DNA from 3 places in the Streptomyces sp. PKA51 genome. Region 1 is predicted to be linked to each of the others. Evidence: predicted binding sites of a transcription regulator. Region 1 holds the regulator's gene; each other region holds the start of a gene.
The links. Region 1 encodes HspR, which represses chaperone genes until heat shock. Its sites were predicted from a motif close to TTGAGNNNNNNNNNCTCAA; they were not measured.

Region 1 (3,272 bases):
TCGACCCGCTGGTGCACGAGGCGCTGATGCACAGCTACGCGCCGGACGTCACCGAGACGACCTGCGTGCAGATCCTGCAGCCGGGGTATCGCATCGGCGAGCGCACCATCCGCCCCGCGCGGGTGGCCGTCGCCGAGCCCCAGCCCGGCGCCCAGCCCAAGGCCGAGGACGAGTCGTCGGACGAGGAGAGCGGTGGCCCGGACGAGGGCTGACGCACACCGGATGACGAGGAAGGAGGGACGTCGAGGATGAGCCTCAGCAGGGACCTGCTCGAAAAGGATCTGTACAAGGTCCTCGGCGTCCCCAAGGACGCCACCGAGGCGGAGATCAAGAAGGCGTACCGGAAGCTCGCCCGCGAGTTCCACCCGGACGCCAACAAGGGCGACACCTCCGCGGAGGAGCGCTTCAAGGAGATCTCCGAGGCGAACGACGTCCTCGCCGACCCCAAGCGCCGCAAGGAGTATGACGAGGCGCGCGCCCTGTTCGGCAACGGAGGCTTCCGTGCCGGGCCGGGCGCCGGCGGATCGTTCAACTTCGACCTGGGCGACCTCTTCGGAGGCGCCCAGGGCGGCGCCGGCGGCTTCGGCGGAGGCGGCGGCATCGGTGACGTCTTCGGGGGACTGTTCAACCGCGGCGGTGCCACCCGCACCCAGCCGCGCCGCGGCCAGGACATCGAGTCCGAGGTCACCCTCAGCTTCACCGAAGCGGTCGAGGGTGCCACGGTCCCGCTGCGCATGTCCTCCGCGGCCGCCTGCAAGGCGTGCTCCGGCACCGGCGACAAGAACGGCACACCGCGCGTGTGCCCCACCTGCGTCGGCACCGGCCAGGTCTCCCGTGGCACCGGCGGCGGCTTCTCGCTGACCGACCCCTGCCCCGACTGCAAGGGCCGCGGGCTCACCCCCGAGCACCCCTGCGACGTCTGCCACGGCAGCGGCCGGGCCAAGTCCGCCCGCACCATGCAGGTCCGCATCCCCGCCGGAGTCTCCGACGGCCAGCGGATCCGCCTGCGCGGCAAGGGTGCTCCCGGCGAGCGCGGCGGCCCCAGCGGCGACCTCTACGTCGTCGTCCACGTCGGCAGCCACCCCGTCTTCGGGCGCAAGGACGACAACCTCACCGTCACGGTCCCCGTCACCTTCACGGAGGCGGCCCTCGGCGGCGAGATCAAGGTGCCCACCCTCGGCGGGCCCCCGGTCACCCTGAAGCTGCCCGCCGGCACCCCCAACGGCCGCACCATGCGCGCCCGCGGCAAGGGCGCCGTCCGCAAGGACGGCACCCGCGGCGACCTCCTGGTGACCGTCGAGGTCGCCGTGCCCACCAGCCTCGACGACAAGGCCCGGGAAGCCCTGGAGACCTATCGGGAGGCGACCGCCAGCGAAGACCCGCGAGCGGAACTGTTCCAGGCCGCGAAGGGAGCCTGAGCCATGGAAGGTAGTGGCCGTCGACGCAACCCCTACGAGCTGACCGACGACTCGCCGGTCTACGTCATCTCCGTAGCCGCCCAGCTGTCGGGCCTGCATCCGCAGACCCTCCGGCAGTACGACCGCCTCGGTCTGGTCTCCCCCGACCGCACCGCCGGCCGCGGCCGCCGCTACTCCGCCCGTGACATCGAGCTCCTGCGCCAGGTGCAGACGCTCAGCCAGGACGAGGGCATCAACCTCGCCGGCATCAAGCGCATCATCGAACTGGAGACCCAGGTCGCCGCGCTCCAGGCCCGCGTGGCCGAACTCCAGGCCGTGGTCGACGGCGCCGCCGCCGCCATGCAGCAGCGCGAAGCCGCCGTCCACGCCTCGTACCGGCGCGACCTCGTGCCGTACCACGAGGTCCAGCAGGCCAGCGCGCTGGTCGTCTGGCGCCCCAAGCGGGACCAGAAGAAGCACTGAGCGCCCACCCCCACCCCGCCCCTGCCTCAGGGGCGGGGTGGGGTCGCATCAGGGACTTCCCCCATGGGCGCCGCCCCTTGCCCGCGCATAGCCTCTCCGTATCTGATCTTCCTCAAGAACGGTGGGAACCCTCATGCGCGCGCGTCTCCGTCTGATCACCGCCCTCGCCGCGACCGGCGTGGCCGTCGGAGCCCTCAGCGCCTGCGGCAGCCTGCTGAACAAGGACTTCGAGGACGACACCACGATCTCCGAGAAGATCACGTCCGTCCGCATCGACAACGGATCCGGCGCCGTCACCCTCATCGGCGACGAAGGCGGCACCAACGTCGGCCTCCACCGCCGCGTCGAATACGGCAACGACCGCCCCCAGGGCGCCACCCACCGCATCGAAAACGGCGTCCTCGTCCTCCGCGGCTGCGGCGACGACTGCTCCGTCGCCTACACCGTCCACCTGCCGGCCGGCCTCCCCGTCACCGGCAAGAACGCCAGCGGCGCCCTCACCCTCAAGAAGACCGGTGCGGTGTCGGTGTCCACCGGCTCCGGAGCCATCGACGTCGTCGACGTGAACGGCCCCGTCGACGTCCGCGCCGACAGCGGCGCCATCACCGGCCGCGGCCTGGGGGGCGGCCCGGTGCAGGCGAGGACCGGCAGCGGAGCCATCGACCTCAAGCTGTCCGCGCCGCAGGACGTCCGGGCCACGGCCGGCAGCGGGGCCCTCGACCTCACCCTCCCGAACGCGACCTACCGCGTCGCGGCCAAGACCGGCAGCGGCGGCAAGGACATCGAGGTCGACAACGACTCCTCCGGCAAGTACCGCATCGACGCCTCGACGGGCAGCGGCGCGCTGACCATCAAGCGCGGCTGATCTCGCACCACACGGATTTGGCTCCGCCGCCGGGGGAAGGGGCGTGCCCCCAGCGGTCCGCGAGCGCCTGCAGCAGGCGCAGCCCCCGGCCGTTCTCCCCGTACGGGCGTACGGCCCGAGGGGTCGGCGGACGCGGGTAGTTGTCCCGCACGGTGACACGCAGCACGCGCCACTCCGACCACCACAGGCTCAACTCTGCGGTACCGCTCGTGTGCACGATGGCGTTGGTGAGCATCTCGTTGGCCAGCAGCTCGGCCCGGCCGATGAACTCCCCGAGCTCGTGCGCGAGCAGCGCGGCGCGCAGCGTCGTACGGGCGACACGGACCGCTCTCGCGTCGTGCGGCACGAGCAGGCTGTACTCGAACGGTTCGATGCGCGCTTGAGCGGACGGCTCCGGTACGGGGAAGGGCAGCAGCATGTCGCCTCCTGCGGTGGGGATGAGGCGGCCTCGTCGGTGTCATTGCCGGTCCCTGCCGCGTTTCGGGGCAGCCCGGTGCACTTCCGCGAGCCGGAACGGTGCCGCTGCG
Region 2 (3,272 bases), on a different contig from region 1:
AGGGAGGCCAGGGCGGTGGTCATGGTGATGCCGGCGCTCGGCCCGTCCTTCGGCACGGCCCCGGCGGGCACGTGCAGGTGGACGCCGCGCTCCTTGAAGTCGCCCACGGGCAGCTCCAGCTCGGCACCGTGGGAGCGCAGGAAGGACAGGGCGATCTGCGCCGACTCCTTCATGACGTCGCCCAGCTGGCCCGTGAGCGTCAGACCCGCGCCGCCCGTCTCCGGGTCGGCCAGCGACGCCTCGACGAAGAGGACGTCGCCGCCCGCGCCGGTGACCGCCAGGCCGGTGGCCACGCCCGGCACGGACGTACGGCGCTCGGCCGGGTCCTGCGCGGACTCGGGCGTGTGGTGGGGCCGGCCGATGAGCGGGCGCAGCTGCTCCACGCCGATGGTGAACGGCAGCTCCTGCTCCCCCAGCTCGTGCTTGGCCGCGACCTTGCGCAGGAGCCGGGCGATGGAGCGTTCCAGGTTGCGCACGCCCGCCTCGCGGGTGTACTCGCCGGCGAGCTTGCGCAGCGCGGCGTCCTCGACGACGACCTCCTCCGGCGCCAGCCCCGCCCGCTCCAGCTGCCGGCGCAGCAGGTGGTCGCGGGCGATGACGACCTTCTCGTCCTCCGTGTAGCCGTCCAGGCGCACCAGCTCCATGCGGTCCAGGAGCGCCTCGGGGATGGCTTCGAGGACGTTGGCGGTGGCGAGGAAGACCACGTCGGACAGGTCGAGCTCGACCTCCAGGTAGTGGTCGCGGAAGGTGTGGTTCTGGGCCGGGTCCAGCACTTCGAGCAGGGCCGCGGCCGGGTCGCCGCGGAAGTCGGAGCCGACCTTGTCGATCTCGTCGAGCAGGACGACCGGGTTCATGGAGCCGGCCTCCTTGATCGCCCGCACGATGCGGCCCGGCAGGGCACCGACGTACGTACGGCGGTGGCCGCGGATCTCCGCCTCGTCGCGCACGCCGCCAAGGGCGACCCGGACGAACTTCCGGCCCATCGCACGGGCCACGCTCTCGCCGAGGCTGGTCTTGCCCACGCCGGGCGGGCCGACGAGCGCGAGCACCGCGCCCCCGCGCCGCCCGCCGACCACGCCCAGCCCCCGGTCGGCGCGCCGCTTGCGCACCGCCAGGTACTCGGTGATCCGCTCCTTGACGTCCTCCAGGCCCGCGTGATCCGCGTCGAGAACGGCCTTGGCGCCGGGAATGTCGTAGGCGTCCTCGCTGCGCTCGTTCCACGGCATCTCCAGGACCGTGTCCAGCCAGGTGCGGATCCAGCCGCTCTCGGGGCTCTGGTCGGAGGCGCGTTCGAGCTTGTCGACCTCCTTCAGGGCCGCCTGGCGCACCTTGTCCGGCAGGTCGGCGGCCTCGACGCGGGCGCGGTAGTCCTCCGACTCGCTCTCCGGGTCCCCGTTGAGCTCGGCGAGCTCCTTGCGGACGGCCTCCAGCTGGCGGCGCAGCAGGAACTCGCGCTGCTGCTTGTCCACGCCCTTCTGGACGTCCTTCGCGATGGACTCCGCGACGTCCTGCTCGGCGAGGTGCTCACCGAGGCGCTTGACGGCCAGCTTCAGACGGGCGACCGGATCCGCGGTCTCCAGCAGCTCCACGCGCTGGGCCACGGTCAGGAACGGGGAATAACCCGAGTTGTCGGCGAGCTGACCCGGATCGTCGATCTGCTGCACCCGGTCCACGACCTGCCAGGCGCCGCGCTTGCGCAGCCAGCTGGTGGCGAGGGCCTTGTACTCCTTCATCAACTCGGTCACCGCGCCCGGCAGCGGGTCGGGGGTGACCTCCTCCACGGCGGTGCCCTCCACCCACAGGGCGGCGCCCGGGCCGGTCGTACCGGCACCGATCCGGACCCGGCGCACACCGCGGATCAGCGCGCCGGGGTCGCCGTCGGAGAGCCGGCCCACCTGCTCGACGGTGCCGAGCGTGCCGGTGCCGGCGTACGTGCCGTCGACGCGCGGCACGAGCAGGACACGCGGCTTGGCGCCGCTCGCCGCGGCGGCCTGCGCGGCCTCGACGGCGGCGCGGACCTCGGTGTCCGAGAGGTCGAGGGGAACGACCATCCCGGGCAGGACGACCTCGTCGTCGAGGGGCAGGACGGGCAGGGTGAGCGGTGCGGACGTCGAAGCCATGATCTCCCCTTCGGCAGGCAAGTTGAGCTGTACCGACTCAATGCATGACCGGTGCGGGATGTTCCCGGGCGGGTGTTCGCTGTGAGCGATCACGGTTGGCGCCCGGTCCTCAAACGCCGGACGGGCTGCATTGCAGCCCGTCCGGCGTTTGAGGACCGGGGGTCCGGGGGCGGAGCCCCCGGGGAGACGGGGGGAGGGCGGCACCCGGGCTCAGCCACCGACAGGGCGGTCGCGCAGCAAGGGGTGGCAGGCCAGGCCGATCAGGAGGGCTATGGGGTGGCCCCAGCTCGACATGGGGTCGATGAGTTCGATCAGGTCCTGGGCGCACATCGCCCCCGCCACCCCCAGCAGCAGCCACTGCCCCACCCGTGGCAGGAAGCCCGACAGGGCGCCCACGCACGCCATGAGGCCGAAGCTGATGCCGTAGTCGAGGCGGTGCAGGGACGCCTCGGGGAGGCGGCCGGCCGCCACCGCGCCCGCCACGGGGAGTTCCGTGGCGAGGGTGGCCAGGACGTGTCCGGCGAGGAAGACGCCGGCGGTGCGGGCGCCGCCGACGCGGCGTTCGAGGGCGGTGAGGACGAGGAGGAGGGCGGGGCCGTAGGCGGAGTACAGGCCGCCGGCCACCCACAGGGCGCTCGCGAGGAGGACGAGGACGGGACGGTCGGCGAGGTGGGCCGCGTCGGTGCTGGATTCCTTCAGCAGTTGCGTGACGGTGGCCTGGTCGCCGAGGTCGGCGTATATCGCGGTGGCGAGCAGGACGAGGCCGTAGGAGAAGGTGAAGGGCGTGCCCGTGGGGGTGGGCAGCAGCCGTATCAGGCTCCGGCGAGGGGTGGTCGCGGCGGGGCGCTTGTCGGCGTCAACCGCAGTCACTCGGTCAGGCCCCTTTCCGTGCACGTCCTCCCGGATCTGAACATTAAGGTGCAGGACCGGCCGCCGGATCAACTCCGGGGCGTGACTCGGGTCACCTTTGTCAACCTCTTGACGCTTTTCGGCGTCGGCCGGTTCGCCAACGACGCGAGGAGGTACGCAATGCCTGTCGATTCGTTTGATGCGCCGGTCGTGATCGACCGCCGTGAGGGGCCGCACGGTGAGGTCGTGCTGCGCCGCCGGGGCGGACACCACGAGATCATCGCCAATGGCTGCTTCCTGATG
Region 3 (3,272 bases), on a different contig from region 1:
CCGCCCTTGGTCTCGATGCCGAGGGACAGCGGGGTGACGTCGAGGAGCAGGACGTCCTTGACCTCGCCCTTGAGGACACCGGCCTGCAGGGCGGCACCGATGGCGACGACCTCGTCCGGGTTCACACCCTTGTGCGGTTCCTTGCCGGTGAGTTCCTTGACCAGATCCGTCACCGCCGGCATCCGCGTCGAACCGCCGACCAGAATGACGTGGTCGATGTCCGCGACCTTGATGCCGGCATCCTTCACCGCGTTGTGGAACGGGGCCTTGCAGCGCTCCAGCAGGTCCGCGGTCAGCTGCTGGAACTGGGCGCGCGTGAGCTTCTCGTCCAGGTGCAGCGGGCCCTCGGCGGACGCCGTGATGTAGGGCAGGTTGATCGTCGTCTCCGTGGCGGCCGACAGCTCGATCTTCGCCTTCTCGGCGGCCTCCCGCAGCCGCTGGACGGCCATCTTGTCCTGCGAGAGATCGATGCCGTAGCCGTTCTTGAACTGCTTCACCAGATGGTCGACGACCCGCTGGTCCCAGTCGTCGCCGCCCAGCTCCGTGTCACCGGACGTCGACTTCACCTCGACGACACCGTCACCGATCTCCAGCAGCGAGACGTCGAACGTACCGCCGCCGAGGTCGAAGACGAGGACGGTCTGGTCGTTCTCCTTGTCCAGGCCATAGGCGAGCGCGGCGGATGTCGGCTCGTTGATGATCCGCAGGACCTTCAGCCCCGCGATCTCGCCCGCCTCCTTGGTCGCCGTGCGCTGGGCGTCGTTGAAGTACGCCGGGACGGTGATGACGGCTTCCGTCACGTCGTCCCCCAGGAACGCCTCCGCGTCCCGCTTGAGCTTCTGCAGCACCCGGGCGGAGATCTCCTGCGCGGTGAAACGCTTGCCGTCCACGGTCCCCGAGTCGGGGAAGCGCCACTGCGCATCGCCCATGTGCCGCTTGACGGAACGGGCGGTGCGTTCGACGTTCGTCACGGCCTGGCGCTTGGCGATCTCGCCGACCAGTACTTCGCCGCCCTTCGCGAACGCGACGACGGACGGTGTCGTTCGCATACCCTCCGCATTCGTGACGACCGAGGGCTCCCCGCCCTCCAGGACGCACACCACGGAGTTCGTCGTACCAAGGTCGATTCCGACAGCGCGTGCCACGATGCATCACCTCTCTGCCTTCATAAAACTTGAGTCGGGCCCTGTCAAGATGGCGAAGTGGCCGCCAGGCCCTGCGCTGCGCGCCCATGCCCCACCGCGGTACCCGGAACCCGCAGCCGTCGGCACCGGCTGGGCCACCACCTGCCGCATCACCGACGCCGTCAGGGCTTCGGCTCCTGTCCCTCCTCGCACCGTTCCACGAGCAGCATCGCCGCGTCGTCCGCCAGGTGGCCCCGTGTGTGCCCCAGCAGTGCCTCGTGCAGGTGTTCAAGGAAGTCCTTGGGCAGGCCGCAGGGGAGGTCGGCGGCGGTCTTGCGCATGGCTTCCGGCAGGGGGAAGAAGGCGTCGTTCGGGTCGCGGGCCTCGACCACGCCGTCCGTGTACAGCAGCAGGCGGTCGCCGGGTACGAACGGGTGGCTCTCCGCCGTGGCGGGGTGGCCCGCGGCGAAGTCCTCCAGCCACAGAGGTGGGAGGGGGTCGGCGGGCGTGAGGACGTGAAGGGTGTCGCCGTGCGTCACCAGCGGGGGCGGGTGGCCGCGGTTGACCACCTCGACCACGGGTTCGTCGGCGACCTGGGCGACGAGGGCGGTGACGAAGCCCTCCAGGAGGGCGGTCTGGTCGAACGCGCCGGGTACGGCGGTCTCGCGGCGCAGGGCGGCGGTGCAGCGGTTCATCACGTCGGCGAGGTCGTCCTCGTACTGCGCGGCCTCGCGGAAGGCGCCGAGGACGGCCGCGGCGGCGCGGACGGCCTGGAGCCCCTTGCCCCGTACGTCGCCCACGATCATCCGGAGCCCGTAGCGGGTCTGCAGGATCTCGTACAGGTCGCCGCCGATCTGTGCGCCCTGTTCGGCCGCGAGGTACATGCCGGCGGTCCGGAAGGGGCCGATCCGCTCGGGTACGGGGCGCAGGACGACTTCCTGGGCCGCGGTGGCGATGCGGCGGACCTGGTCCAGCTCGTTCGCCCTGCGCGTGCGCATGGCGCTGTTCGAGGTGATGCCGGCCACGGAGACCAGGAAGATGGCCAGCAGATTGGTGTAGACCTGTTGGGTGCCCCAGGCGTCGTTGTACGTCGCGGTCATCACGCTGACGGCCAGCGCGAGGCCGATCGTCGCGAGGGTGCCCCGCAGCCCCCACGTCACGGCCGCGAGCGCGGGCGTCGCCGTGAGGAGCGGGCCGGTGTACAGAAAGTGAGCGGGCGAGAACTCGATGGCCAGCACCAGCAGGGCGATCGCGAAGGGCAGGCACTGTCCCAGCGTCAGGAGGCCCCAGGTGTGGGTGCTCACTCCCGGCCGGGGAGCGGAGCGCAAGAGCGACCCCATGCCTCCAGGCTCGCCCGCGGATGGCCCGGGGTCCACTCGTCGTGCGCCGTGCGCCGCGTCCTCAGGTCGCGTCGGCCGGGTCCGCGCCGAGCTGGGAGAGGAACGCGGTGGCGGCAGGGGAGGGGCCGAGCGTGCTCCACACGAGCATTTCGACGCGGGAGGGTGCGTTGCGCACCTGCAGGGCGTGCACGCCCTGCAGGGTGGAGGCGATGGCCTTGGGCACCATGCCGATGCCCAGGTCGGCGCGGACGAGTCGTACCAGTGCCGCGATGTCGGTCACCTCGAAGGGCACGTCCGTCACCAGGCCGGCCGCCTCGAACGCCGTGTCGCGCTGCCGGCGGGCCGCCGATCCCACGGGGAAGTCGACGAACGGCTCGCCGGCCAGGCGCTGCAGGTCCGTGTGCGTGCGGGCGGCGAGCGGGTGCCCGGGTGCCACGACGGCGACCAGCTCGTCGTGGGCCAGTTCCTTGCGGCGCACGCCCTGGGGGCGCGTCCCCGGCACCAGGCCGATGAAGGCGACATCGAGCGTGCCCTGGCGCACGCCCTCGATGAGGGCCTCGCTCATGGCGGTGCGCAGGCTGATGCGGACCTGCGGGTACCGGGCCCGGAAGCGGCCCAGCTCGTGGGCCGGGTCGACGGCGGCGACGGTGGAGATCGTGCCGACGGCCAGCCGGCCGCGGACCTCGCCCGTGACCGCGTCGACCTCGGCGCGGGCCCGGTCGGCGGCCTCCAGCGCCTGCCGCGCCACCCGGACGAAGGCCTCGCCCGCGGCCGTGAGACGCACACTGCGGCTCGTACGGTCGAACAA

Region 2: the regulator HspR is predicted to act here: its motif matches at 2,143-2,161, upstream of lon (endopeptidase La).
Region 3: the regulator HspR is predicted to act here: its motif matches at 1,175-1,193, upstream of dnaK (molecular chaperone DnaK).

The regions. Positions count from the first base shown of each region.
Region 1 is NZ_BAAJPZ010000004.1:100,548-103,819, reverse strand. It holds gene grpE (nucleotide exchange factor GrpE) at 1-212, shown strand, start outside; gene dnaJ (molecular chaperone DnaJ) at 249-1,418, shown strand; gene AC27L3_RS07690 (heat shock protein transcriptional repressor HspR) at 1,422-1,880, shown strand; gene AC27L3_RS07685 (DUF4097 family beta strand repeat-containing protein) at 2,014-2,745, shown strand; gene AC27L3_RS07680 (ATP-binding protein) at 2,732-3,163, opposite strand.
Region 2 is NZ_BAAJPZ010000014.1:100,633-103,904, forward strand. It holds gene lon (endopeptidase La) at 1-2,120, opposite strand, end outside; gene AC27L3_RS21020 (rhomboid-like protein) at 2,331-2,990, opposite strand; gene AC27L3_RS21025 (spermidine synthase family protein) at 3,150-3,272, shown strand, end outside.
Region 3 is NZ_BAAJPZ010000011.1:65,549-68,820, forward strand. It holds gene dnaK (molecular chaperone DnaK) at 1-1,145, opposite strand, end outside; gene AC27L3_RS18055 (PP2C family protein-serine/threonine phosphatase) at 1,307-2,464, opposite strand; gene AC27L3_RS18060 (LysR family transcriptional regulator) at 2,526-3,272, opposite strand, start outside.